DNA from 2 places in the Paenibacillus residui genome. Region 1 is predicted to be linked to the other one. Evidence: riboswitches for the same ligand, from Rfam matches in the RefSeq annotation. Region 1 holds a riboswitch; the other holds the start of a gene.

What was found. Region 1 has a riboswitch for ZMP and ZTP ahead of ACFQ03_RS05195 (bifunctional 5,10-methylenetetrahydrofolate dehydrogenase/5,10-methenyltetrahydrofolate cyclohydrolase). Riboswitches for the same ligand answer to the same signal wherever they lie in the genome.
Region 2: it holds a riboswitch for ZMP and ZTP, as region 1 does, so the genes downstream of both, rpiB (ribose 5-phosphate isomerase B) here and ACFQ03_RS05195 (bifunctional 5,10-methylenetetrahydrofolate dehydrogenase/5,10-methenyltetrahydrofolate cyclohydrolase) in region 1, are expected to answer to the same signal.

Annotation. Positions count from the first base shown of each region.
Region 1 covers NZ_JBHTIU010000016.1:8,761-23,544, forward strand. The annotation lists gene ACFQ03_RS05180 (extracellular solute-binding protein) at 1-111, opposite strand, end outside; gene ACFQ03_RS05185 (extracellular solute-binding protein) at 448-1,929, shown strand; gene ACFQ03_RS05190 (cyclodeaminase/cyclohydrolase family protein) at 2,048-2,677, opposite strand; gene ACFQ03_RS05195 (bifunctional 5,10-methylenetetrahydrofolate dehydrogenase/5,10-methenyltetrahydrofolate cyclohydrolase) at 2,680-3,621, opposite strand; ZMP/ZTP riboswitch at 3,622-3,701, opposite strand; gene ACFQ03_RS05200 (N,N-dimethylformamidase beta subunit family domain-containing protein) at 3,818-6,034, opposite strand; gene ACFQ03_RS05205 (TetR/AcrR family transcriptional regulator) at 6,130-6,732, opposite strand; gene mgrA (L-glyceraldehyde 3-phosphate reductase) at 7,019-8,011, shown strand; gene ACFQ03_RS05215 (endonuclease/exonuclease/phosphatase family protein) at 8,306-9,175, shown strand; gene ACFQ03_RS05220 (hypothetical protein) at 9,315-9,476, opposite strand; gene ACFQ03_RS05225 (glycoside hydrolase family 18 protein) at 9,610-11,211, opposite strand; gene ACFQ03_RS05230 (DJ-1/PfpI family protein) at 11,450-12,007, opposite strand; gene ACFQ03_RS05235 (LutC/YkgG family protein) at 12,200-12,982, opposite strand; gene ACFQ03_RS05240 (LutB/LldF family L-lactate oxidation iron-sulfur protein) at 12,982-14,511, opposite strand; gene ACFQ03_RS05245 ((Fe-S)-binding protein) at 14,508-14,784, opposite strand, start outside.
Region 2 covers NZ_JBHTIU010000091.1:16,129-30,912, reverse strand. The annotation lists gene ACFQ03_RS22355 (manganese efflux pump MntP) at 439-999, shown strand; gene ACFQ03_RS22350 (low molecular weight protein arginine phosphatase) at 1,129-1,713, shown strand; ZMP/ZTP riboswitch at 1,831-1,911, shown strand; gene rpiB (ribose 5-phosphate isomerase B) at 2,028-2,486, shown strand; gene ACFQ03_RS22340 (TIGR01440 family protein) at 2,592-3,206, shown strand; gene ACFQ03_RS22335 (serine hydroxymethyltransferase) at 3,454-4,704, shown strand; gene upp (uracil phosphoribosyltransferase) at 5,012-5,641, shown strand; gene wecB (non-hydrolyzing UDP-N-acetylglucosamine 2-epimerase) at 5,706-6,848, shown strand; gene ACFQ03_RS22320 (AtpZ/AtpI family protein) at 7,091-7,324, shown strand; gene ACFQ03_RS22315 (ATP synthase subunit I) at 7,317-7,712, shown strand; gene atpB (F0F1 ATP synthase subunit A) at 7,722-8,501, shown strand; gene atpE (F0F1 ATP synthase subunit C) at 8,597-8,812, shown strand; gene atpF (F0F1 ATP synthase subunit B) at 8,921-9,406, shown strand; gene ACFQ03_RS22295 (F0F1 ATP synthase subunit delta) at 9,403-9,954, shown strand; gene atpA (F0F1 ATP synthase subunit alpha) at 9,971-11,485, shown strand; gene atpG (ATP synthase F1 subunit gamma) at 11,540-12,403, shown strand; gene atpD (F0F1 ATP synthase subunit beta) at 12,531-13,937, shown strand; gene ACFQ03_RS22275 (F0F1 ATP synthase subunit epsilon) at 14,077-14,475, shown strand; gene ACFQ03_RS22270 (NADH-quinone oxidoreductase subunit A) at 14,782-14,784, shown strand, end outside.

The DNA of each region.
Region 1 (14,784 bases):
TTCCGGTTCCTTGGCGGAATCCCCGGGTTCTGTCTTTGTCCCCCCGGACGAACAGGCTACCGTCAGCGTTACTGCGGCCGTAAAAATTAAAGCATGCTTTTTGAATCTCACAATAAACCCCTCCCCGTAAAAATGAATAACAATCACATTTGGCCTCAAAAGGAAAAATAACAAACACTATAATTCTGATACGTATCTGGTTGAATTATAACGAGTCAATTAAAGCGCTGTCAATATTGAATATTGAAAAATTTGTTATCCACAATAAGCTGGAAGTCGGGATAAATCCAACCTTGCAGTTGAAACGACTCGGAAGTCGCTCCCGTTATAATTGGATTGAAAAGCGATTTGAAAGGGGCTATACTAGAAATTGCAGAGGATATTTTGAATAATATAGATAAACAACCAGATTTGTATCAGTTTGAGGTCGGTTCGGGAGGTTGCTAAATGAGTCGTAAAACCAAACAATCGGTGCTTCGTTCCAAGTTGGAAGAGATGATGGCAAGCATCCGGGACAGCATCCGGAGCGGAGCATTTAAGAACGGTCAGTTTCTGCCATCGGAGCTTGAGCTGGCAGAGCAGTATAACCTCAGCAAGCATTCCGTCCGGAAAGGATTGGATATTCTCGTGACGGAAGGATATGTGCAGAAAATACCGCGCATCGGTAATAAAGTGCTTAACCCGGATTATACCTCGAATACTACTATCCGTTTCGGCTATTACCCATCGATGCATAAACAGGCGGAATTGAGTACATTGATAGATTATTTTCATGAACGGCATCCGGGGATCCAGGTGGAGCTCATTCCAATCCCCTTCCATTTCGACGATTTGCAGCTTATGAAGCATTACCTTCAATCCGGATTGATTGATGTGGCTATGTTTAACAATCAATCCTTCTCCGAATTCCATGAGAGAGATGGCAGCTTTGCGCTGCTGGAGCCGTTGCAGCCGCCGGAAGATACGTATCCGTTCCTTCTTCCCGCTTTTCAAGACGGCAAACGGCTGCGTGCAGTTCCTTTCGTCTTCTCTCCGGTCATTCTTTGCTATAACAAAGATCACTTCGAAGAATTTGACCTCCCTGAACCCGACAGCAGCTGGACCTGGAATGAGCTTATGGATGTGGCTCACCAGATCACCAACCGCAGTAATCGGGTAGGGTTTTATTATCATGCGTTATCGGACAACCGCTGGCCGATCTTCCTTCTTCAGAGCGGACAATGGATTCGCCCGGAAGATACCGGGCCTGTTTCCTTCCGCCATCCGGATGTGCGGGAGGCCATACAGATGAGCAGGGATATCATCAGCCACCAAGGCTTGTCTTCCTTTCTCTCACAGAGTGATCTGGAGGCGGACGATTTGTTCCGTCAGGGCAAAGTATCCATGGTGATGACCACCTATTTCGTCCTGAACGAATTCCGCAATGCATCGTTTCGCTTTGACATTGCGCCTCTTCCGCAGTTGAAAACTTCCAAGACGCTCAACCTGGTGATCGGACTGGCCGTTTCTGCCAAATCGGCCAATAAGGAAGCAGCGAAGACGCTGGTACATTACCTGACCTCCCAAGAAGCGCAAACCGTTATACGCCATCGGACTTTAAGCATCCCGGCGATGAAGAGGGCGGCTGAACGCACGGGCCGCACCGACATCCGGGATGCAGTGGCCGGCCGGGGGAAACGTTCGCCAAGCCCTGCAGCACAAGGAGCCCGCATGGTACAACCGCATGAAGCGGCTGAGCCTTCCCGATTTCAGCTGTATCGGGAAATCATTCCCAGCTTTAAGATGCATTCCGAGCTTGGGTTATCCGGACCGCTGCTGAAGCAAATTCGCGAGGAACTGAAATTATATTGGTCTCAAGTGACCGATTTGGATACTTGCTGCCGACATCTGGAGAAGCTGCTTTCCGAGCAGCCGGTTGTTAACGCCTAGCCTAACAAAGCACTTTTGATGACTGCTTTTTAGGCTAGGCAGTCTAATAGTGGTAAACAGGAGGGATTCTATCGTTAATCCTTCCGATATGAGGTATTTGCGTTCTCCCATGTAAAGCTCATTCGTTTATCCTTGAATGGATGGTGGACAACATGCCGGCCCGGATCGATTCGATCCGGCCGATGATTTGTGCACATTCCCTTCCGTATTGTTCCTTCAGCTTCTCCTCCTGCAGGCCGGGAAGGTTGATGGCAACTGTAATCCATGCGGAGCGGGCAGCCGCCTCCAGAAGATAGACGGCTATTCCAAGATCGGATAATACCCTGCGGTTCGCGTTCCCGGCTATCCCTTCCATTGTTTCCATGGAAGCCAGACATCTTCGCATCAGCCTGACAGGAACCTCGGTGGCCAGTACCGAGGCGGAGGCCAATGCAGCCTGTTTGGCTTGCTTGTGCTCCTCGGTTTGTCCTGACATTCGGGCGGCGGACATATAAGTTTCGAACGAGTGAACATCCTCCTCTAGAAGGCTTTCGAATTGATCGATATCCGCTTTCATCCGGATGATCATGTGCTCCATTTCTTCCGAATGGGAGGCAAATTTAGGCCCCTGGCTAAAGTGGGCAACCATCGAGCCCATGGCCGCTCCCAGCGCAGCAACCAGAGCCGCGACGCTCCCTCCACCCGGAGTCGGTGTACGGGATGAAGCCGCTTGGACGAAGGAGCGAACGGATTGATCCATCAAGCTCATTTCTATACTCCCCCCTTTCTTATAAAATTCTGCTGCTTCTTACCATGCTGCAGTTCGAAGGCTTTTATAACATTTTCAAATAGAATGGCCGTTGTCAGCGTTCCTACCCCTCCCGGAACCGGCGATAACGCCTGCAAGCGAAGAATCGCCCCGGAGTCCACGTCCCCCTTCAACTCCCCGCTGTCTGTTTCATTAATTCCCGCATCTATCGCGACCAGATCGGGATGGACCATAGACTTCGTTATTAATCCTTGACGCCCCGCAGCGGCAAATACAAAATCCGCCTGGCGAAGCGGGACGGACAGATCGGGAGTATACGAATGGCACACGGTCACGGTGGCATTCTTCCGCAGCAGCAAATGAAGGAGCGGCATTCCTACGGTCTCCCCGCGCCCCACCACGACAGCATGTCTTCCCTTTAGCTCATAGCCGTAATCTTCCAGAAGCCGGACACAGGATAACGGTGTAGCCGGATATAGTCCTGGGGCTCCGGTTTGATTAGCCAGCCGGTTGGAAGAGGTCAATCCGTCCACGTCCTTCCATGGCGAAATCGCCTCGATTATCGCTTTGGAGGACAAGTGCCGTGGGAGAGGGAGCTCTAACAGAATTCCGTGAACCCCATCGTCCCTATTTAACGTATCAATGATTCCCATCAGTTCTTGTTCCGTTACTCCGGATGGGAGGCGTATCCATTCGAACGCTATACCAAGCCGGGAAGCCCACCGCTGTTTAGCCTTCGCATAGGCCAGGGAAGCCGGGTCCCCTTCCACCAGAATAACGGCCAGCTTTACTTCTATCCCCCGCTGCTCCCTCACTCTTCCTGCCTGTTCAGCAACTGCCTTTCGGATGCGATCCGCTGCTCTTGCCCGGTTAACCAAATTCCCATAGCTTGCTGCTCCTCCTTCATTAACAAAAAAAAGTATTTGACCCCGATTAGGGATCAAATACTTTGCCCAGGCGAACGGCTATAACGTCATATGTGCTTCCTCGTGGTTCACCACGTGCGCCAGTTACACATACCAAATATTAACTAATATTATATTCTGAAATTTCCTGCAATACAAGCAATTTTTTGTTCAGAACAGCCCCACACCAACATTTCGGAACCAAGACGCCTTGTCAGGAGGAGTGCCACGGCCATTATGACAAGAAACGGCGCAATACGTTATCACTAATTCGGACCACATTATTATCGTAATTATTCCAGGCTATACTGCCCGCCCAGTTAATGGAACCAACGGAGAAAACCGCACCGCCGCCGGCAATATCAAAATAGGTCATATCGGCACGCACGAGCGGGCTTTCAAGCCCCCCTTGCCCCGGCGCTGTGAACAGCAAATCTTCATGGACTACTTGATAGTAATCGTCCAGACCGGTCGAGGTCGCCAATCGCAGCGCATGTTTGGGCGTACCTAATTCATGGTCGAAGCGGTCAATTTCATCCCCTACCGCTCCGCCCATAACGAGACCGAAATCGCCGATGATTTCATCCTCCCCGATCCCTTCGAATATAAACGCCGCCGCCGGATCATGACTGTCCGGAAGCCGCTTGTATCCGCAGCCGTTAATACCGCCCAGCGCAGAAAAACCAACTCCGACGATGCTCTGCGGCACAAAACCGTAATGCCGCCATAAGCCCCCGGGCTCGCCGGTTGTACTATGATAGATTTGCCCCGGCGGTGTATCAGACGATCTTGTACCGGCATTGCCACGCCGTACTTCAAGCAAGTAAGAACGGTCTGCATCCAGACTGGTTACCCAATAAAACCCGTTCCCGCCCAAATACATCAGCCGACCGCCGGCAGCCAAATATTGCTTTAGCGCAATAAGCATCGGACGCGTCCAATATTCGGGGTGGCTGCCCGTAATAATCACTTTATAAGATGCCAGAAGCTCCTGCCCTTCCCGATGCAAATCTTCATCCGTAATGACATCATAAGGCTGCTTCCGCCTTTCCAGCCAACCGGTTATATATAAATCCGCTGAAAAATGCCTTACTGCACGCCAATTGCGGTAATGAGGCCGTATATTCAAAATCGGACGCAAGCGGGAGCTGTACTGTACACCACTGCCGTCATTATGCAAGTCATAGATCGATTTGCCCAACTCCGGATGCTCGGACAGAAACCGGTCCTGCTCCGGAAGCACATAATCGTCTCCCATATAAGCTTGAGCCTGCTCATACAGTCGTTCGTTCGCATAAGCCAGATACGTATTAGTTGGGGCCAAATAGACGACCTCTGCTTTGGCAGTCTGTCTGCCCGGACGTACAAACAATGGCACATAATCGACGCTGGCTTCCGTCTCCAAACGAAAAGCGTAGACTCCGCTCCGCAGTTCGTCCGGCACTTTCCAGACAAAATCGGCATCCCAGCCCGCATCGCATAAATCGTCGTCATGAAAATGAACAGCGGCATACTGGTCTGGAGCTTCTTTAAAGCTCGCATATTCACCAGTCCAATTATGACTTGTCACCGCTCGTGCCGGCGCTTGATATAACCGGCCGTCATTTTGTCCGCCCGAACAGTCGATTAGGCGGCTGGACGAAATAAATTGACTGAAATCATAGCATGCCGCACACTCTGCTCTCATACTTGCCGAAAGTTCCGGTGCTGAATACAGCTGTTCGAGCTGTTCATCATCCAGAGCAGTACGAAAAAAACGCGGGTTTTCCAGCTTGCCGTTATAATAATGCTGTCTCCTGCCCTCCTGATATTGAGCGGCCAGCACGACTGCACCCGTTAACAAATTTGAGAAATCCAATGCTGCTTTTCGTTTAATAAACTGCCTATCCCGTTCGGGCATCCATTGATCCTGATGATCAATCAACAGTGCCGCTTCTCCTGATTCGGCCGAATAACGTACAGCGATAAAATACCACGATTTCGCCATAAGCGGCCGCTCCGTACGAACAACCGCCGACTGCCCCGCACAGTCTGTAAGCATCAGCGCGAGTTGACCATCTTGCTCAAGGACAAGCCGTCCTCCGGCCGTGCCGTTCGTCGCCGACACGGACCAGAGCGTCTGCGGATGTACCGCCCCTGTCGTCAAAGTCGGCCAAGCCCATAGTTGAACCGTGAATTCTCCGCCCTGCATCCAATCGGAGGGAACCGGCAATTCGCCATAGGAACCTGCCTCGATTTCCTGTACGCGCCCCGGATAGACTCGATTGCACTCGGCTTGCACAGTCTCCACGGGCAAATCATCGCTCTCCGCATCCATCAGCCCGCCGCATAGACGAACGACGTTCACCTTATAGCTTTTGCTTGTCGTACTGACCATAACCTTGACCTGTTCCCCCGGCATTACACTGAACTGATCCGCGTACCCGGTAATGTTAAGCGCTTCCTGTTTCATTGTATCTCCTCCTATTTTGTAAGACTCGATTACAACATGGAAAGAACAACAGTCTGAAGCGAAGGGGTAATTTGCTCGGGGCAGCACCTCCTTTATCAACGTTCAATTCCGCGCAGATAGACTTTGGCAACATGGCGGATAAAGGTTTCTTTGCTCATTTGCTGTTGTTCCACCATTTTCAGATACAGATGCGGATCGAACATGTTTATAAACTGAAAGGCCATCATCTCGTTAGGAAGCTCCCGATCAAAGAGGCCTGCTTCCTTTCCCTCATCCAAAATCTTCCCTATACCGCCAAATATCTCTGCAATCAATCCATCGATCCGCTGCTGTTGTGCTTTAAATACAGAGGCCAAATCCGGATCGCTCCGCAGCATAAACTGAAAAAATGCGCCTGACATTTCTTTCTCCAACAAATAAATCAGCTTCTCCTGTGCCGTACCGTTATAAGCCCGGGCTTGCTGCACGCTTTCCAGAAACATGTTGAGCTTCGGCTCTACCAATGCATAAGCCAGTTCCTCTTTACGTGTAAAATGCAAATAGAGTGTCCCCTTGGCAATTCCAACCCGGTCTGCGATTTCATCCATGCTCGTATGGTGGTAACCCTTCTCCAGCATGATTTCTTCCGCCGCCTGCAAGATGTATTGCTCCCTTTCCTGACGCTGCCGTTCTTTCAACGAACCTTTCCTTTGCACCATATATTTATAAGCGCCTCCAAACAGATTCTGAATTTGATATTCAAATAATGACTTTATAGTCATAACAGTAACGCATATTGGTAATTTTTTCAACTGTTCTTTTTAATTGCCGCTGTATATATCATAGCTTATCAGTTCTTCAATAAATCTGAATATATCCCTATCCTATCGGAAATTTCCACCTGTTCAATGATTGAGTTATACGCTATCATGTTTAAAAGCTTCTTTCTTTTAACTGCTAACACAACGTGCAATAGGAAATCTTCAGACAAAGGAGGTAATCCAGTTGAGTTATTTGCCTGATAACCAACGCTACTCAACCATGATTTATAACCGCTGCGGCCAATCGGGGATAAAACTCCCGGCTATTTCATTAGGACTGTGGCATAATTTCGGGGGCGCCGATGTCTACGAAAATTCGAGGGCCATGATTCGCAAAGCCTTCGATCTTGGAATTACCCATTTCGATCTGGCTAACAATTACGGGCCGCCGCCGGGATCTGCGGAGGAAACCTTCGGCAGAGTGCTTAAATCCGATCTCCGGGCTTATCGGGACGAGATGATTATCTCTACCAAAGCAGGCTTTTATATGTGGCCTGGACCGTATGGGGAGTGGGGCTCCAAGAAAAACATGGTGGCGAGTCTGGACCAGAGCCTGAAGAGAATGGGGCTCGATTACGTGGATATATACTATCATCACAGGCCCGACCCCGATACACCGCTCGAAGAAACGATGGCCGCCCTGGATTTAATCGTCCGCCAAGGGAAGGCACTGTACATAGGAATTTCGAATTACCGGGAAGAGCGGGCTCGCGAAGCCATCCGCATTCTGAAGCAGTTAGGCACCCCGCTCCTTATACATCAAGCCTCCTACTCTATGTTTAACCGATGGATTGAGGACGGATTGCAGGATATTCTGCAGGATGGAGGGGCCGGCTGCATCGCCTTCTGCCCGTTGGCGCAGGGACTGCTGACCAACAAATATTTGAAAGGAATTCCGGCCGATTCCCGTGCGGCTAAGGAAGGCTCGTTCCTTAAAGAAAAAGACGTGACAGAGGAGAAAATCGCTAAAGTCCGTCTCTTGGCCGAATTGGCCGCTGAACGCGGGCAATCCCTGGCCCAGATGTCTTTGGCCTGGGTGCTGCGTGAAGGAAAAGTGACCTCGGCCCTAATCGGCGCCAGCCGTGTCAGTCAAATAGAAGAGAATGCCGCCGCCATTCAGAATCTGGACTTCAGTTCGGAGGAATTGACGCGAATCGACGATATTCTAAAAAGCTGAGCCTGTCAAAAAACTTTACATTTTTGCATCGAATTTCCGGTTCGGTGCATTTTTTTATGCGTTGACAAGTGAATATCATCAAAAGTTGAGAATGATCTAAAATCGTGCACTCCCTTTACGAAACTTGATTTATAAATTCTGTTGCGACAACAAATTAACTCTACTAAAAAAACAGACAAATGATATAATTAAAGTGGATTGAAATTAACAGGATTAGGGAGGGATGGGATAACGATCCACCAGAAGACGGTAATTATGTAAACGCTTTAACAGAAAGGATGATGGAATGTGAAAATGAAGAAGTTGGCCTCTATTCTGCTGATTTTAGTGTTCCTGGCTTCGCTCGTCACCACCGCGGGAGCCTCCGAAAACGGCACCCCCTCTGCAGCAGCACCACTCTCTGGTGAAGGCCGGGGAAAGGAAGTTACGATTAAAGTAATGTCCTACAACATCCGTCATGGAGTCGGGATGGATCAGGTGCTTGATTTGGACCGGATAGCGAATGAAATCAGAGCATCGGGAGCCGATATAATCGGGCTTCAAGAAGTGGATCGTCATTATTCGGCCAGAAGCAATTTTGAAGATCAAGCCAAGAAACTTGCCGAGTCTCTGGGAATGCATTATATCTATGGCGCGAATCTGGACAGGGACCCGCTGGAGCCGGGAGGAAAGCGCAGGCAATATGGAACGGCGGTTCTGAGCAGATACCCTATCATCCATTCCGAGAATCATCTGTTAAGCAGCTTCGGCCAGGAACAGCGTGGTTTACTGGAAGCAACCATCAACGTTAAGGGCAATCATATTCAGTTCTACAGCACCCATCTGGGATTGACGACGGAACAGCGTCTCGCGCAAATCGACGAAATCTTGGCGATTACAAGCCAATATGATCGGACAACTATTATTACCGGAGACTTTAATGCCCTCCCGGTAAGCGAAGAGATTCGATTGATGAAGACTTTATTTAAAGACGGTTTCGAAGATCAAGGGGACGCCTTTACCTTTCCGGCGGACAAGCCCAGATCAAGAATAGATTATATCTTTGTATCGGAAAATGTTGAATTGACCCATCCGGAAGTCCTCTCTACGTTGGCATCCGACCATTTGCCGATTGTCGGTGAAATTACATTAAAGAGAGAGGCTCCCTATAATAATGGCAGATAGCGGCAGTGCGGCTTAGCGAAGATACGCACCCTTCATTAACTCTTTAACCGAAAGACCGGGCCTCCTTGCAGGATGGAAGTCCGGTCTTCATGCATACATACGGTCGGCAGGCTGAAGCTGTCATTGGATGGCCGACTTTCTACTTCTCGTAGTCTATCTTGTCTTTTTGAATATCATTAGCTTCCCATAGATTCCGAACGTCACTGTCATAAGAATCCTTTTGCAACCCTTTCACCAGCGCTACACATAACAGACCGAGGAATACGAAGGCCACAAGCATGATCATGATGAATAGGACCATCCTGCCTACACCCCTTTCCCATAGAAGGTTCTACTCTAATTCTATGAGCGGGAATGCCAAATGATCCGTATAAAATGTACAGCCATACACTAACCTGCTTATGGAACGGTTCCTTGCTTGAAGCCGCCGTTAATCAAGAATTTATTTCAGTCGGAGTTGGCGGATTGCTAGATGTAGAATTATTAACCCACTCCGTCAGCCACCACTCGCGCGCATGAGAATAATCCTGATGATCCCGCGGATCGGGCTCTGTCATAATAAACGTGCCCCACCAGAAAATTCCCGAGCCGTAAACGTCGGCTCCTTCGGCGATCGCTTGTTTGAGGCCTCTGGCTGCATGATAAATATTCTCGATAGACGGATCGTGATAGATGACAAACTCGCCGTATTCCGGCGCATCGGGATCCGTTTCGAGATAACCTTTCGTCTCGTACGCCGGCATAATCGGTGAGAATTGACAATCCGGGTTGCTGCTTGCCGCAATCGCATTACTGTAGCGCAGCGCTGTATTCTTCCACAATTCTTCATATTCTTCCGCCGTCTGAGTCACCGTCGGTTTCCAACTGTCCGGCCCATTCGTATCGTAGATCATCGGATTCAGCATATCCATAATATTTGCCAGCTGTGTAATATAGTCATTGGACCATACTATGTCCCACGCCGGACCTGCAATGGATAAATGGACATCCGGACCCACAGCCTGCCTAATGCCCTGTAATAATGTCAATAATTCAGGATCGTCCTTCCATTTGGCACGAAGCGGTTCGATATCGAATTGAATCCCATCCACTTTGTAGTACCTTCCGTCATACAGAAATCCAATATCCACCGCGTTCTTTACGGATTGAATAATCCGCTGGTGCATCGCCTGTTTATCTTCTTCGCCGGCAGGATGCTCTTCCGTTCCGACATGTACGTGTCTGACGGTGTCCGCATTGATCCAAGCGATAATCTTCTGATCGGGATCCGTCTCCCGTGAAACTTTAATCCAGTGCCCCAGCTCTTTGCTTTGATTCGGATCCAAGGTTCCATCCTCTCGCAAAAATCCGATATTCGCAAATTGGTATTCGATATAATACTGTTTGAGCTGATTCACATACTCCCTGATTTGCCTATCGGTTTGCGGGAGATAAAACCAATCTTCGGGAAGATAGGCATGATTGTGAATATATACCGCTTCCTCCTGAGGGGGTTGGTTCGGATCACCGGGTGTTGTCGGATATGCGGCAATATCATCGAAGAACACATATCCGGGTCCGGGGTTTTTGTACAGGTATACCATAATCGCTGTAGTTCCGGGAACCGCCGTGAAAGAAATTTCCCTATATTCGTAATCGCTCGCCGTATAATGAAGTTCTTTGGCGCCGCCGGCAATGGGGCCGTTATCTCCCAGGCTTTTTATACCCAGTATGCCTACCTCCCCTGCCGAAGCTTTACCCCAACCGCCAATTTTAAAGGTATCGTTCGGTTTGGCTTCAATATACCAGGCCATTCCGCCTTCACTGCCCGCATCCCCGAGACCGATTTGCAGCGCTCTCATGTGGGATGCTCCATCTTCAACAACGGTTGTCGCTCCCCAATCCTCCCAGCCTTCTTTATAGGCTTCGAAACCTCCATTCCATATTAAATTTTCGTTCACCGCATCGGCATTCACTCTGTCATCCGGAGATGCCATCCCCAATATAAGGGCAGCGGCCATAGCTAACGTCAATAGCCGCCTCATCAAATGTTGCATCAGTATTTCCCCTCTCCTTGATAGTAAGATGTTCCTCAAGAGCTGCGCAAGAAAACGCCTTCAACATCCGACTGACTATCTGTCTCTTCCAGAAGTCGGGTCCACTCAATTACGAAGTGCTGAATCAACTAATCGTATCCTTAACTTCAGTGCATCAGGACTTTACCTGCGTCAGAGAATAGTCTGCCGAACGCACAAAAAGCCGCTCCCCATAAGAACGGCCTCTTTTTACTAAATATTATTTTCGTACCAGCTTCAGAAATTCCCGCATAAATCCCGGCAAATCAGGCCAAGCATGGCCGGACACGATATTATCATCCACATGAAGGGTTTCTGTCGTATAGGTGGCGCCCAAGCTTTCAACATCATACCGGCAAGCGGAATATGCCGTCATCGTCCGATTGCTGAAAATTTGCTTGTCTTCAAGCACATTGAGAACTAAAGCCGCGTGACAGATCACTCCTACCGGCTTGTTTGCGGCAAAGAAGTGGCCGACTATGGACGGAACATGTTTGTCCATACGGATATACTCCGGCGCCCGTCCTCCGGGAATAATGAGCCCGTCATATTCCTCCGGATTGACCTGATCGAAGGAAACATGCGATTCCAGCAAATATCCTTGCTTCTCGGTATAAGTGTCCCAACCTACGAAATCGTGAACGACGGTGTGGAGAACCTTCTTGGTAGGGGAAGCAATCACGGCTTCATACCCTTCTTCCAACAGTCGGTAGTAAGGATAATAGACCTCCAAGGACTCAGCGGCGTCTCCGGTGATGATCAGAATCTTTTTTGACATCGAATCACTCCTTCTTGGCTTATTGCCTCTATTTTCCTCTATTACAAGGCCAATGTAAAGCAGTTTTAGTTCCGCTTGTTCAGTTGAAAATAGTCAGCAATGCGGGACTTCAATTCGCTTTTTTCATTCCGAGGTACGAGGCATAATAATTGACGGTTGCTTCGAAGCAATTTTGTACTCCCTGTCACTGCTCTACTTCAGGATGACGGCGCAAACCTTGCCCGGTCCATGAATACCTATTGTCAAGTCATTCTCAATATCCGCACTCCGGCTCGGGCCGGTAATCAGATTGATGGAAGAGGGCAGGCCTTGCATGCCGGGGTGCTTTTCCTTAATTCCGGCGAAGGCTTCTCCCATCCGTGATACCAGTTGATCTGCATGGAATATCGCAAATAGAATACCCGTCAGCAAACTGACCGACCGACCGCTGCCTCCGTGGGAAAGCAGCACTAGTGTGCCCGAATTGGCCACCGCGTATTCCGGCCATACGATGCCCAACTGGCACTGCTCCGTCCTGCGAAGCAGCTCGCTTCTCTGCAGCCAGTTAGGGCCCGCTGCATGCGGGGCCGGCTCCCAGCCATCCGCTGTCTCCGTGGAAAGGCCCTCCTTCCAGGGCACTACCCCGATGCCTTTCTCGTTCAGCCACTCATCCAATTGCAGCTCCTGGATTCGGGGATGCTCCCAGCGTGATACTTTGGCTACTCTATGCTCCTCCAGCACCTCGGCCAAACATTGCCGGATTCCGCTGTGAGCTTCTGATTGGGGCACTACCCATACTTTCCCCGTTAAGGCTGTCCAGTTACGGATGAAGAGCTCCAGCCTTTCTTCGCGACTAAGCTGCAGCTCCCGATAAAATTCGGGAGCCCCCTTATGAATATGCTGAGGAGCCTCTGTCATCGGTACAGAACGGCCAAGCCGTTCTGCAATATGACGCATAAACTCGTCTCTTCCCGTCATCGTTCCTGCTCTGGTCATTAGTATGTCCCCCTCTCGCCCTTGCCATTATGGCTTTGATCCTGTTCCGCGGCCTGCCCTTTCTTCCTGTCCGAGCTCTTCAGCTCGTTCTGCAGCGTCTGCCATCTATCCCTGAAAGACAGCCTGGGTTTCATTGGAAAGAACCGGGATTTCGTCCATCCGGCCAGCGGTCCGGGGCCGCGGCGAATCATGCCGTTCTGTCCGAAAGGCTTTTGCAAATAATAAGCGGCTTTAGTCGCCATCCGGTACACTTTCACATTTCCGAACGCGGTTTGAAACGTTCGGAAGGCCAGCCTTTCCGGCAAAGAAGTCATCTTAAGCCTAACCTTGCGATAGCGCAGATGAACGAGCATGTCATGCAGCGGGATTTTGACCGGACAAGCTTCATAGCATGCTCCGCACAGGCTGGAAGCATAGGCTAACTGCCCCGCCTCCTTCATATCCTGCTTCAGCAGAGGAGTTAACACCGCGCCAATCGGACCGCTGTATACCGATCCGTACGTGTGTCCTCCGATATGCCGGTAAACCGGACATACATTGAGACAGGCCGCACAGCGGATACAATGGAGTACCTCCTGGAAGATAGGGTCTCCTAACTGCGCCGACCGCCCGTTATCCAGGACGATAACGTGAAGCTCCTCCGGACCGTCCAGATCCTCCGCGCCTCTCGGCCCCGTCAACAAGGATGTGTAAACGGTCAGCTTCTGTCCGGTGGCGCTCCGTGCCAGCAGGTTAAGCACGACCTCCAAATCCTCGAACGTTGGCACGAGCCGTTCCATACCCATAATGACGACATGGACCTTCGGTATCGTCGAGACCATTCGCCCATTGCCCTCGTTGGATACGAGAGTAATCGAGCCGGACTCTGCAACCCCGAAGTTGCAGCCCGTGAGACCAATCCCGGCTTCAAGAAAATATTGCCGCAGCTTTTGTCTCGCATAAGCGGCGAGAGTGGACGTCTCCGGCGCCATCTGTTCCCCGGAATCTTCCGTGAATAAATCGGCGATTTGTTCCTTGTTTTTATGGATGGCCGGAATAATCAAGTGAGAAGGCGTCTCTTTGGCCAACTGGAGAATATACTCGCCCAAGTCTGTTTCAATGGCCTCGATCCCTTCCTCATTGAGATGCCGGTTCAGATGGATTTCCTCAGACACCATGGACTTGCCTTTAGCTACAAGCTTCGTATTATGCCGTTTGGCAATATCCAAGAAGGTATTAACCGCCTCTCCGGCTTCCCGGCAGAAGTGAACATGACCGCCGGCCTTAACGACGTTTTCCGCAAACTGGTTTAAATAAAAATCCAGATGACGGATAGTATGCTCCCGGATGGCCCTTCCCCGTTCCCGCCACTCCTCCCAGCTGCCGAAATCCTCCATTGCCTGAAGACGACCGCTGCGCAGCTTGTCGGTGGTGAAAGCAACCGCTTTGCGCAAGAACGGGTTATTCAATGCCTCCTCCGTTCTTCTCTTAAGACCGGAGCCAATCGGCTCCTCCTGCATCATCTCCGCTTGATTTCCGTGCCCGCTCATTTACGCTTCACTCCTTCCTCCAGCAATTCGGCCAAATGCATGACCCGGACGGGCTTGCCCTCTTTCTGCAAGCGTCCTCCAATATTCATTAAACAGCCCATATCGGTTCCGACCAGCACCTCCGCTTGCGTTGAGCAGACATTGGCCGCCTTCTCGCAAACCATCGCTTCCGACATGTCCGCCATCTTGACCGCGAAGGTACCGCCGAATCCGCAGCAATCCTCCTTGTAGGGGAGATCTGCATATTCCAAGCCTCGAACATGTTTTAGCAGT
Region 2 (14,784 bases), on a different contig from region 1:
TGCCTTACCCGGTTTCGGTGAGAACGCAGCAAGGACCAACAGAAATGCAGTCTTTGAGGAGATATTAGTTAAAATGCGCGAATGACCTGCAGTTTTGCTCGTCTTTCCCGGGATTTACATATTTTCGTAAAAAAGACATGCACATTTGCATGTCTTTTTATCACCATTTCCTCCCGAATACAATCAGCGCCTCAGAATGCGCCGGGAGAGGCGTGCGTTGTTAAAAGGTGCTAAAAGCCAACAAATTAAGCGATTCCTTCTCCCAGTATCGCGATTACGAAGGAATACACTACGTTACTTGGATGAAGCCATTCCCGACTTAGCCCTCGTAGACGATAAACCTAAATTTAATATAAGGCTTGGGACAGACTTATAGTATGTTTACCCCCTTGTCCGCATATGTTTGGAAAGAAGAAGAGTGGACAGGGGGAAGGCCGCATGATTCTGGGTACGCTCGATTGGGGGCACGTTGCGACACTGCTGTTGATGGCGTTCGCTTTGGGAATGGACGCTTTTTCTTTGGGGATAGGCATAGGCTTCAGGGGGATTAGGCTGTTAAGTATTCTGAAAGTGAGCTTCGTGATCGGATTATTCCATATATTGATGCCTCTTATGGGAATGCTGGCAGGCCATTACGTCGGCTATCTGTTGGGTGAGGTAGCCACATTGGCCGGAGGAGGGCTTCTCATTTTGCTCGGGGGACATATGATCTATAGTTCCTTGCGGGGAGAATCCGTACATACCCTCGATTTCCGGAATGCCTGGGGACTTCTGCTATTCGCCCTGATGGTTAGTGTAGACAGCTTTTCAGTAGGAGTCTCTATGGGGATGTTCGACTCCGATGTTTTGCTGACGGTTCTCCTATTCGGTTTTTTTGGCGGGACAATGTCCGTTATCGGTCTATGGCTCGGAAGAAGGATGGGCTATTGGGCGGGCAATTACGGCGAGGCAATAGGAGGCGCCATCCTGCTAATGTTCGGAGTTCAGTTCATTCTCTGATTGTTCGCTTCTTGGCGGATGAGGTACAATAGTCATACGATTCGCCATATTAGGTTTTGTTGCCGACGTTAAATGAGCCCGGATGAAAGGGAAAGAAGCGGGCAATCCTTAATAAGGAGGTGTGAACGAATGGTTAACCGCATTTTATTTGTCTGTACAGGTAATACTTGCCGCAGTCCGCTGGCTGAAGGTATGCTGCGGCTTATGGCAGAAGAAGCGGGCCTTCCTCTGGACATTCGTTCAGCCGGAACGGCCGCTTCGGAAGGCTGTCCGATCTCCCCTCATTCTCGTCAAATTCTTCAGTCCAAAGGGATGCAGGAGATGCTTCTGTCCTCTCCCGTATCCGGTGAGCATGTGAACTGGGCAGAGCTTATTCTGACGATGACCATGGGGCACAAAAGATCGCTCATTCAACAATATCCGGAAGCCGCGGATAAAACCTTCACCTTGAAAGAGTACGTCCGCCACGAAGAGGAAGCAGCCGCCGAGGCAGAGAAGGAAAGGGCGGTGGCTGAATGGGAAATCCAGAAGGCGCTCAACCCCAGCTTGTCAGGGGTGGAAATGCCGCCATGGCTGGAATGGTCGGCGACTTCCTCCGATTATGATATCTCGGACCCTTTCGGAGGCTCCTTCGATGTTTATAAGCGCTGTGCGGATGAAATTGAGCTTTGTCTGCGGAGACTGCTCGATAAATTAAAATCATCACAACAATAAATTATAAAGGTGCCTTTCATTATCACTGTTTGTAGTAATAAAAAACGACTTTACAAAGGCCAAAAGGAAGCTTTACAACCTGCCGCCTTATAAGGTATTATGGGGGTAACGTTAATCAGAACCCGATGTAACTGGCGACAAGTGGGAATAACCACAATGGAGCATCGGGGGATACGGCCGGTCGCCTGGGCAAAGAGCAACGTCGTGCACGCACGCCGCCTGCTCTTTTTTCTATTTTAACAGCTTGGGTATACTAACGGACACTGAACCGTGATCGGCTAACGGTTATCGGTCGACAAGGGAGGTAAAAGTTGATGAAAATTGCGATTGGCGCGGATCATGCAGGGGTACGGCTGAAGGAGGATATCAAGCAGCAGGTGATTGCCCTTGGACATGAAGTCGAGGATTTGGGATGCCATTGTTCCGACTCCGTCGATTATCCGGATTATGCTCTCAAGGTTTGTGATCAGGTAGTTTCAGGTCAGGCGGATAGAGGAATTCTCATCTGCGGCACCGGGATCGGGATGTCCATAGCCGCGAACAAGGTACCGGGGATCCGCTGTGCGCTCGTTTCCGATCTGTTCTCGGCCAAAGCGACCAGAGAGCACAATGATACCAATGTTCTGGCTTTAGGAGAAAGAGTGGTCGGGCCGGGGGTTGCCCTGGAAATCGTCAAGGTTTGGCTTGAGACGGAATTCTCTCAAGGTTCCCGTCACGAAGGCCGGGTAAGCAAATTGAAATCCATCGAAGAGAAATATTCCATTCACCCCTAACGGATAAGGTTCGCCTGAAACAGTCCGTGTTGAGTACTGAATGCCGGTATTCTGAATTAAGTGGGATCATTTTATTAATTACAGGGTGGAAGGAGGCGGGCCGGAATGGCCGATTCCAGATCCGACGACTATCCAGTGAACGAATCCCTTCTGAAAATTACAGAAGATGTAAACCTCATTCTGAGAGAACTTCTCGAAGCCGGCCATATTCAAGATGGGCAGTTGGTCGTTGTCGGGACGAGTACCAGCGAGGTTATGGGGCGGCGAATAGGCTCCGCAGGTGCTATGGGTGTAGCTGAACGTATTTTTGAAGGCGTGATGAAAGCCCGCGAGAAGGTGCGGTTTTATCCGGTTTTTCAATGCTGCGAGCATCTGAACCGGGCTCTCGTCCTCGAGAAGGAGGCGCTGGCTTCGTACCCTTCGCTGGAGCCGGTATCCGTTATTCCTGTCCCCAAGGCCGGCGGTTCTATGGCTGCCTACGCCTATAACCACTTGAACGAGCCGGTTGTGGTCGAGACCGTTCAAGCCCATGCGGGAATAGATATCGGCGATACATTAATCGGCATGCATCTGCGCAAGGTGGCGGTTCCCGTACGCCCTTCCATACGTTCCGTAGGTCAGGCCCATGTTGTTATGGCCTATACCCGTCCCAAGCTGATTGGCGGGGCCAGGGCGGTCTACACGAAGCAGGAACCTTCGAATGAAGGAGCCTGCCTCTAGAATCGGCGAAACGCTATAGGGCATTGACGGCTCTTAGAGGCTGCAGGGTTTCCTTAAAATTTAAAAAAAGCACCTAACGGATCTTCTTCGAAGACGAATAACCCGGTTTTAAAGGTAGCTTTTACGCGCCTGCCCAAAGGACGGCGATAGCCGTTTATCCTTATCTTGAAAATAGACAGATTTTTTCGACATAAGTTTTATGCCAATAACCATCATTTATAATACGATCATTGGGAGGAAAATGAGGATGGAACATTTACGTACTGCCGATCCGGAAATTTTGAAGGCTATGAATCTGGAGCTCGGCCGGCAACGCGGCAAAATTGAATTGATTGCTTCCGAAAATTTTGTCAGTGAAGCGGTTATTGAAGCTTTGGGCTCCGTATTGACCAATAAATATGCGGAGGGCTACCCGGGCAAGAGATTTTATGGCGGCTGCGAATATGTGGACGAAGTAGAAACGATCGCTATTAATCGGGCCAAGGAAATATTCGGCGCGGAACACGCCAACGTACAGCCTCACTCCGGTGCACAGGCTAATATGGCCGTTTACCTGGCGACTATCAAGCCTGGAGATACCGTGCTGGGAATGAATCTGGCCCACGGCGGACATCTGACTCACGGCAGCCCGGCGAACGCTTCCGGCATTCTCTATAATTTCGTGGCTTATGGTGTTAACGAGGAATCGTTCCGCATCGATTATGACGAGGTTCGCAAAGCGGCGTTCAAGCATCGTCCGAAGATGTTAGTAGCCGGAGCGAGCGCTTATCCGCGCACAATCGACTTTGAAGCGTTGGCTGAAATTGCGAACGATGTGGGAGCATTATTTATGGTAGATATGGCTCACATTGCCGGTCTGGTGGCCGCTGGCCTGCATCCGAATCCGGTGCCCCATGCTCATTTTGTCACGACGACCACGCACAAAACTCTCCGCGGTCCCCGTGGTGGTATGATCCTGTGCCGCAAAGCTTGGGCCAAGGAAATTGACAAAGCGGTATTCCCCGGATCTCAAGGCGGTCCGTTGATGCACGTTATAGCAGCCAAGGCGGTATCTTTTGGTGAAGCGCTGAAGGATGACTTCAAGACCTATTGTCAAAATATTATCAGCAATGCTCAAGTGCTGGCTGAGGAACTGATGGCTGAAGGGCTCAATGTTCTGACCGGAGGCACGGACAATCACTTGATGCTTGTGGATCTTCGCAACATTAATCTGACGGGTAAGGAAGCTCAGAATCTATTGGATGATGTGGGAGTGACGGTTAACAAGAACGCCATTCCTTTCGACCCGACGAGCCCGTTCGTTACGAGCGGTATTCGGATCGGTACCCCTGCCGTTACTTCCAGAGGAATGGGACGGGAAGCTATGAAGTCGATTGCCCAAATCATCTCTCTGGCATTGAAAAATCCGAAGGACGAGGCCGTTCACGACAAGGTCCGCGGTATGGTTCAGGAATTGACGGAGCAATATCCGCTTTATTCGGGTCTCAGATACGAATAAGGCTACTTGATCTCCCCGGGCGACAGGTCATTCTACCCTGTTTGCCCGGGGAGTTTTCCTGTTTATCCGGAAGATTGGACGGTGCCGGTGGATGTCCTTCTAGACTATGAGCAGAGGCATAATATGAACGGGGAATGCCTCTTTTTTTTGTCGGATATTTTCATATTATTTGTGGTATAATGAACAAGGTTTATGGCAAAAAGCTGCTGATCGAATACTCCATCGGGCTGCGTTGTGAAGGCATTAGAGGACAGAGGCTCAGTCATAAATGAAAGAAAGACACACCTGTATGGGAGGATTTAATTTTATGGGCAAGGTCTTTATATGCGACCATCCGTTAATTCAACACAAACTTACCTTTATACGTGATGTTAATACTAAGACCAAAGATTTTCGCGATTATGTCGATGAAGTGGCTACTCTGATGGCCTACGAAATTACAAGAAATATTCCGCTGGAGAAGGTAAAGGTCAGAACGCCGGTTTCAGACGCCGATGGCAAGATCATCTCCGGCCGGATGCTGGGGCTGATCCCCATCCTCAGGGCGGGACTCGGAATGGTAGATGGAATCTTGAAGCTGCTCCCGGCGGCGAAGGTCGGACACATCGGATTATATCGTGATCCGGAGACCCTGCAGCCGGTAGAATACTATGTTAAGCTGCCTACCGATGTTACCGAGCGCGAGTTGATCGTCATCGATCCGATGCTGGCGACCGGGGGCTCGGCGAATGCTTCCATCCAGCTCTTGAAGGAAAGAGGCTGCAATCAGATTAAGCTGATGTGCCTGATAGCCGCTCCGGAAGGAGTCAAGGCCGTACAGGAGGAGCATCCGGACATCGATATTTATGTGGCGGCCATTGACGATCGTTTAGACGAACACGGCTATATTATTCCCGGCCTCGGGGATGCCGGAGATCGTCTTTTCGGCACGAAATAAACACTTTTTACCGACAGACTGATTGAAACCTGCGGGTTACATGTAAATCGGGAGGGGGATAATCATGAAGAAAATAAAGGTGATGACCGTATTCGGAACAAGACCCGAAGCCATCAAGATGGCTCCGCTGGTCAAGGAATTAGAGAAACATCCCGATCAGATAGAGTCGCTTGTATGCGTTACGGCCCAGCACCGTCAAATCATGGACCAGGTGCTGGAGGTATTCGATATTAAGCCGGACTATGATCTGGATGTGATGAAGGACCGTCAGACATTGGCCGAGCTGTCCGTCCGGGTGCTGCAAGGTCTGGAGCCGGTCTTCCGTGAAGCAAAGCCGGATATTGTCTTGGTCCACGGGGATACGTCAACGACATTTCTCGCAAGCTACGCCGCTTTCCTGCAGCAGATTCAAGTAGGCCATGTAGAGGCAGGATTAAGAACATGGAATAAGCTGTCTCCTTATCCGGAAGAAATGAACCGCCAGCTGACCGGGGTGCTCGCCGATTTGCATTTCGCTCCGACAGAATGGTCTGCGGGTAATCTGCGCAAGGAGAACAAGCCCGAAGACGGAATCTACATTACCGGCAACACGGTGACGGATGTTCCCCAATATACGGTTAAAGAAGGTTACACCCATCCGATGCTCGAATGGGCGGAGGGCAAGCGGATGATTCTGATGACGGCTCACCGCAGGGAATCGCAGGGCGAGCCTCACCGTCAAATTTTCCAGGCTGTCCGCCGAATCGCCGATGAGTTCGAAGATATTGCAATTGTCTATCCGGTCCATCCGAATCCAGCCGTTCTGGAGCCTGCCCGCCAATATTTAGGAGACCACCCGCGGATTCGCTTGATTGAACCATTGGATGTCGTAGATCTTCATAATTTTTATCCTCATACTCATTTGATAGTGACCGACTCCGGGGGATTGCAGGAAGAAGCTCCGTCCTTCGGGATTCCCGTGCTTGTCCTTAGGGATACCACTGAGCGGCCTGAAGGAATTGAGGCGGGGACGCTCGAGCTGGTCGGCACCAAGGAAGAGGATGTTTATGGAAGGATGAGGGCTTTGCTGACGAACGAAGAACTCTATGGTAAAATGAGCAGGGCGGCAAATCCTTATGGTGACGGACAAGCCTCCCAAAGGATTGTTCAAGCGATTCTTTATCACTTTGGGTTATCGTCACAAAGACCACAACCTTTTAAAGTGTAATAAGTTAAAGTCTACCATACACCATACAGTTGCACTGTTTAGTTGGCGATACTGAAAAATCCAGATTTTATAAGGCTTTTTTGTATGCTGTTCACGAAATGTTTGGATTTTAATGAATTGACAAACAGGACCGCGCTTTATTAAAATGAATTAGGATTGCTGCGCAAATTACCCGAATAAAAACGATTTCATAGGCAGGTTCCTTTTTGTCCGTTTACGTCACTGACGATAGGAGAAAAAGTATGAAAAAGCCTAACCCGAATGATAATCCATGGCGGGCCGCGGGAATGGTCAGTGCGATCGGCGCTGATCTTATTGTATGCATACTGCTTGGATATTTTGGAGGTTCGTTTGTGAGCGATCGATTCGGCTTATCCCCAGCCTGGAAAGCCGGAGGACTGATTATAGGTCTGTTTGTCGGCATTGTCAGTGTCGTGTTTCTGATCAAGCGATTTCTGGAGGACACGAATGAATGATTTAACGGCCTATATGAAAACCGTTTCCCGTGCCGCCATGTTTTTTCTGGCTATTTGTCTGCTCGTCTGGGCTCTCGTGCCTCAAGCCAAGCCTTATGCGGCCGGACTTGTCCTCGGAACGGTCATCAGTCTGATCAATGCCCGATTGCTGGGAGCCAAGATCCAGGCGATTACAAGGCTTGTCATGGAGAATACGGGGAAGCGGATCAATTCGGGTTTTATCTCTAGGGCCTGCATGGCTCTGATCGGAACGATGATTTGTGTCAAGTTTCCGCAGTTCGATTTGATTTCCATGATCATAGGTTTATTCTTTGTTCAGATGGCAACACTCCTGATGGGAATCTTGTCGTATTTCAAAACCAATAAAGGCATGCGTGGAAAGGGGTGAAAATGATCGATGCATAGCTCTCCTTTGCTAGAGATTGGCGGTCTTACAATTGATCTGTCGACTTTTTTCGTCATTATCGTAGCTGCGATCATCACTTTTATCGTTGCTCGCTTGGGTGTCCGGAATCTCTCCGTCGAGAATCCTTCCAAGATGCAGAATTTTATGGAATGGTTGGTTGAGTTTGTTCATAATACCATTGCCAGCACCATGCCTTTGAAGAAGGCGAAGGCCTTCGTTTCGTTAGGTCTTACCTTGATAATGTTCATTTTTATATCCAACGTGCTGGGACTGCCGTTTGCTGTCGTTACGGGGCATACGGAGCCTGTCGAGTTTATGGGGATGCCGATAGTTTCTGAGGATGCTATTCAGGAAGGGCAAGCGAAAGGGCACGAGGGAGCCGAGGTGCTGTGGTGGAAATCCCCGACAGCCGACCTTTCGGTGACGATGGGGCTTGCGGCTATCGTGTTTGTTCTGGTCCACTATCTGGGCTTGACGCGGAACACCAAGCATTACCTCAAGCATTACCTTGAACCTTATCCGATATTCTTCCCGCTGAACTTGATTAAAACTATCTTCCAGCCGGTTACTTTAGGTCTTCGTTTGTTCGCGAACATTTTTGCGGGCGAAATTTTGATAGCGACCATTATCATGGCGGGAGCATTTGGTATTCCGCTGTTGGCCGTGTGGCAAGGCTTCAGTATTTTCGTCGGGGCAATACAGGCCTTCTTGTTCACTATTTTGACGATGGTCTATATTTCTCAGGCATCTGTCCATGAAGAAGGACACTAACCTTTGTCGAGCTCTGTCGGAGGACACGAGACTTTCCTTGGGCATGAGATCAGATATACTATTATAACTTAAACAATTTGGGAGGTTTTTTAACAATGGAATTTTTAGCAGCAGCTATTGCAGTTGGTTTGGGTGCTTTCGGCGCCGGTATTGGTAACGGTATGATTGTCAGCAAAACAGTAGAAGGAATCTCTCGTCAGCCTGAGCTGCGCGGTACTTTGCAAACGACGATGTTTATCGGGGTTGGTATCGTTGAGGTTGTTCCTTTGATCGGGGTCGTTCTGGCATTCTTGATGTTCTTCAGCAGCTAATTCCACATAAGCCCGAAGCTTGGCGGGGAGGGCCTGGGCCATCCACGCCTTCGTTTTGCTTAAGGTTGCATTCTTGGAACGTCGTCAAGTAAGGAGGGAGTGACACGAATGAGTTTTCATTGGGAATCTACAGTATTTGCGATTATCGCTTTCTTGATTTTATATTGGTTGCTGAATAAATTCGCTTTCGGTCCTTTGTTCGGAATGATGGAGAAGCGGAGAGAGATGATTCAGAGTCAAATCCAATCTGCGGAATCCAACCGTCAAGAGGCCGAGAAGCTGATCACCGAGCAAAGACAGGCAATTCAGGAAGCCCGCAAGGAAGCGCATGAAATTATTGAACAAGCCAGACAAATGAGCGTGAAACAGGCGGAAGAGATCGTTCAGGCGGCAAGAGACGAATCCAACCGCATTAAAGAGGAAGCGATTAAGGATATTGCCAACGAGAAAGATAAGGCTGTAGCCGCTCTGCGCAGTCAAGTAAGCGCCATGGCTGTTATGATCGCCTCCAAAATTATTGAAAAGCAGATCGATGAGAAATCCCAGCAGCAGCTGATCGATCAATATCTTAAAGAGGTGGGAGGCAAGCTATGAGCAGCGATACGATCGTAGCGAAAAGGTACGCCAAAGCGCTGTTTGAGATTGCTCAAAGCCGGAGCCTCGTCTCTCAGGTAGAGGAAGAATTGAGATCGGTTGTTGCCATTATCGAACAAAACGAGGATTTGTACGAGTTTCTGCTGCATCCGAAATTTGATCTGAACGATAAAATTAACCTTCTGTCCCGGGTGTTTAAAGACAGCGTCTCCGATATTGTGTTCAATACGATATGCCTTTTGATCGAGAGAAGGAGAGGAACGCTGTTCCATGTTCTGCTGGACTATTACATCAGCATTGCCAACGAAAGACTGGGGCAAGCGGATGCTACCGTCTACTCTCCGGACGCTCTGAATGAGCAGGAGAATCAGGCGATCGCTGCACAGTTCGGCAAATTGATCGGCAAGACCATACGTGTCCATAATGTAGTTGATTCCAGCCTGATCGGCGGGATTCAGGTGCGGATTGGCGACCGGCTGTATGACGGAAGCTTGTCCGGCAAGCTTGCACGGATGGAAAAAACGTTGAAGCAAACTCAAGCAATGTAGATAGGGGTGAGGTTCGTTGAGTATCAGACCTGAAGAAATAAGCTCTCTGATTAAACAGCAGATTGAACAATATCAATCCGATATTCAAGTAGTCGACGTGGGAACCGTCATTCAAGTCGGGGACGGAATTGCCCGTGCGCATGGCCTCCAGAACGTTATGGCCGGCGAACTGTTGGAATTTTCCAACGGGGTAATGGGAATGGCCCAGAACCTCGAGGAAGATAATGTCGGGATCATTATCATGGGTCCTTACAAAGATATTCGCGAAGGCGATCAAGTTAAACGGACGGGCCGCATTATGGAGGTTCCGGTAGGCGAAGAGCTGCTGGGCCGTGTAGTTAACCCTCTTGGCGAGCCGGTAGACGGCAAGGGGCCGATCGCTACGAAAGCGTTCCGGCCGGTGGAAGCGCCTGCTCCTGGTGTTATTGACCGTAAATCCGTTCATGAGCCGATGCAGACCGGAATTAAAGCGATCGACTCGATGGTTCCAATCGGACGCGGACAGCGGGAATTGATCATCGGTGACCGTCAAACCGGTAAGACGACGATTGCCATCGATACGATCATCAACCAGAAGGGCAACGGCGTGAAATGTATTTACGTAGCTATCGGACAGAAGCAATCGACTGTTGCTCAAGTTGTCGAAACGCTGCGCCGCAACGGTGCAATGGATTACACCATTGTAGTTACGGCCAGTGCGTCCGAGCCCGCTCCGCTCCTGTTCCTCGCTCCTTATTCCGGATGCGCGATGGGCGAATACTTCATGTATAAAGGCGAGCACGTTCTCGTTATTTATGACGACTTGACCAAGCAAGCCGCAGCTTACCGGGAACTGTCCCTTCTGCTTAGACGTCCTCCGGGCCGTGAAGCTTATCCCGGTGACGTGTTCTATCTACACTCCCGTTTGCTGGAGCGTGCGGCTAAGCTGAACGATGAGCTGGGTGGAGGCTCCTTGACGGCGCTGCCGTTCATTGAAACCCAAGCTTCCGACGTGTCGGCCTATATCCCGACGAACGTTATTTCGATTACGGACGGACAGATCTTCCTGGAGTCCGACCTGTTCTATTCGGGACAGCGTCCGGCTATCAACGTCGGTATTTCCGTTTCCCGGGTAGGGGGATCGGCCCAAATCAAAGCCATGAAGAAAGTAGCCGGTACATTGAAGCTGGATCTGGCTTCTTACCGTGAGCTTCAGGCTTTCTCCCAGTTTGCTTCCGATTTGGATAAAGCGACACAAGCCCGCCTTAACCGCGGAGCCCGTACGCTTGAAATTTTGAAGCAAGGCGTTAACGAATCCATGGCGGTAGAGAGACAGGTAGTCAGCATCTACACAGCCGTTAAAGGATATTTGGACGATATTCCGGTTAAGGACGTCCTTCGGTTCGAGAAAGAGTTCTTGGCGTTCCTGGATATGAGTCACCCTGAAATTCTGGCGTCGATCCGCGATACGAAAGACTTGACGGCGGATAATGAGAAGGCGCTGGGTGCGGCTATCGAGAAGTTTAAAAAAGGGTTTTCCGTATCTGAGTAACGATTCACAACGATTCTGACTTGCACCGGGCAAGTTCAAAGGCGGTGAACATGAATGGCTAAAGGTATGCGTGATATAAAGCGTCAGATCAAAAGTAAGCAGAGCATGAAGCAGATTACCCGGGCGATGGAGATGATTGCCGCCAGCCGGTTGAAGAAGGCGCAGGATGCCGCATTGGCATCCCGGCCCTATGCCGACAAGCTGAAGGAAGTCATTTCTAACGTTGCGGCCGGGACAAGGGATGTTCAGCATCCCATGCTGCAGAAACGGGAGATTAAGAAAACCGGTTATTTGGTGATTACATCTGACCGTGGAATGGCGGGAGGATATAACTCCAACCTGTTGAGGAAGCTTACTCAGACGCTGCAGAGCAAGCATAAATCTTTTGACGAATACTCACTGTTCGTGATCGGGCGCAAGGGCCGGGATTTCCTGACGAAGCGCGGGTACCCGGTCGTAGAGGAAGTAGTTGGTCTGTCCGACTCTCCGAAGTTTTCCGATATTAAGACGATTGCCAATGCTGCTGTCCGCTATTTCGAAGAAGGCCATTGCGACGAGTTGATACTGGTTTACAACCAATTTATCAATGCCCTCTCGCAAAGACCGATAGAGAAGAGCGTGCTCCCTCTTGTAGAGGTTGAGGATAGCGGCCATGCTCGGACGGAATATGAGTATGAGCCTTCTGCAGAGAAGGTATTGGAAGTACTGCTGCCCAAATATGCGGAAACTCTTGTGTACAGTGCTGTACTGGAGGCAAAAGCCGGGGAATTCGGGGCAAGAATGACAGCTATGGGAAATGCGTCGAAAAATGCATCCAAGCTCATTTCCTCGCTGACCCTTCAGTACAACCGGGCACGTCAGGCTGCTATTACCCAGGAAATATCGGAAATTGTTGCCGGTGCGAATGCCCAGGTATAACCCCGGCAGCCTAACAAGATTCGGCTTATTCCTACAAAATTTGCAGCACTATATAGATTTCAAAGTTCAGCTTAAGCTTACGAAGATAGCTTCTTACCCCGGGTAAAAAGCTTTAGGAGGGAAAAGAATGAACAAAGGACGCGTTTTGCAGGTTATGGGTCCGGTCGTCGACATTGAGTTCGAGCGCGGACAACTGCCTGAGATTTTAAATGCGGTCAAGATTCATAAGCCATCCACTTCCGCCAACGATCCGGAAATCAATTTGACGGTGGAAGTGGCGGTTCATCTGGGAGATAACGTAGCTCGCTGTATCGCTATGTCCTCCACGGACGGATTGGTTCGCGGAATCGAAGCACTGGATACAGGGGCACCGATTTCCGTGCCGGTAGGTAATGCCACGCTGGGCCGCGTGTTTAACGTATTGGGCGATGAAATTGACAATGCCGGAAAAGTGGACAGATCTCTGACCAGCCCGATTCATAAATCGGCTCCTGTATTTGAAGAACTGACCACCCAAGCGGAAATTCTGGAAACCGGAATTAAAGTAGTAGACCTGCTGGCCCCATATGCGAAGGGCGGTAAGATCGGTCTGTTCGGCGGTGCCGGAGTTGGTAAAACCGTTATTATTCAGGAATTAATTAATAACATTGCCCAGGAGCACGGCGGGATTTCCGTATTTGCGGGCGTTGGAGAGAGAACGCGGGAAGGAAACGACCTGTACCACGAGATGAAGGATGCAGGCGTTATCGAGAAAACCGCGATGGTATTCGGACAGATGAACGAACCCCCGGGTGCCCGTCTTCGCGTAGCTTTGACCGGTCTGACAATGGCAGAGCATTTCCGTGACGAGGAAGGTAAAGACGTTCTTCTGTTCGTAGACAACATCTTCCGTTTCACCCAAGCGGGATCTGAGGTTTCGGCCCTGCTTGGACGGATGCCTTCTGCGGTTGGTTACCAGCCTACTCTGGCAACAGAGATGGGTCAGCTGCAAGAGCGGATTACGTCAACCAAGAAAGGATCGGTTACTTCGATCCAGGCGATTTACGTTCCGGCGGACGACTATACGGACCCGGCTCCGGCAACGACATTCGCTCACTTGGATGCAACGACCAACCTGGAGCGTAGAATCTCCGAGATGGGAATTTACCCTGCGGTAGACCCGCTCGCTTCCAGCTCCCGGATTTTGACACCGGAAGTAGTTGGCGAAGAGCACTATAATGTAGCTCAAGGCGTTAAAAGAATTTTGCAGCGCTATAAGGAGCTGCAGGATATTATCGCAATTCTGGGTATGGACGAATTGTCTGATGAAGATAAGCTGACCGTTCAACGTGCACGTAAGATCCAGAACTTCCTGTCCCAGAACTTCCACGTTGCTGAGCAGTTCACGGGTAATCCCGGTAAGTACGTTCCGGTTAAAGATACGGTTCGCAGCTTTAAAGAAATTCTGGAAGGAAAGCATGACGATTTGCCGGAGGCAGCATTCCTGTACGTTGGTACGATCGAAGAAGCTGTCGAAAAAGCTAAAAGTATGTAACGGATAGCCTGTGAAATGGTTTTTAAAGGCCTGTATCGTCGGCAGAAATCGACACGGGCTTACGAAGTGGTGTTTTCTGGCTGAGCTTCATCCTCGTCTGGATGAAGCTTGAACCGGGAAACTCTCAGGAGGGATCGGCATGAGTACCTTTTTCTTAGAAGTCGTTACACCCGAGAAAGTTCTCTACGGGTCTGACGCCAATATGATCGTTGTTAAGGGAGTAGAAGGGGAACTTGGAATTTTGCCGAACCACATTCCGATGGTCTCTCCTTTAAAAATCGCTCCGGTCAGAATCAAAAAAGGGAATACGGAAGAGGTTCTGGCCGTCCATGGAGGATTTATGGAGGTTCGTAAGGATAAGGTAGTCATTCTTGCGGAGAGTGCCGAATATCCTGGCGATATCGATTTGGAAAGAGCGAGAGCGGCCAAGGAACGTGCGGAGAAGTATTTGGCGAAGAGAGATGAGTTTGACTATCGCCGGGCCGAGTTGGCGCTTCAGCGTGCGCTGACCCGTTTGGAAGTTGCCGGTAGAAAGTAACCCCGAGAATGAAGTGCGAGGGACAATCCTTCGCGCTTTTTTTTGTGCATGGCTACATTTTCCTGATTTTGGACATTTGGCGGTTAATAATGGGCAATAGATGTCGGCTTCGGGCTTTTTCAAAATATAAGAAAGTATAAGTTTTCATCTATACCTGTTCTTAGTATTTCATCGGTAAACGCGCCCGTCCTAAGGACGGCTTATAGCAGTTTATCCTTGATGTGTTATTTCATTAGACACTATTTTCCCCATTTGTTATAATTGTGGGGATTATTCATTTCAAGAGACTGGAGGGAAACGGCGAGAATG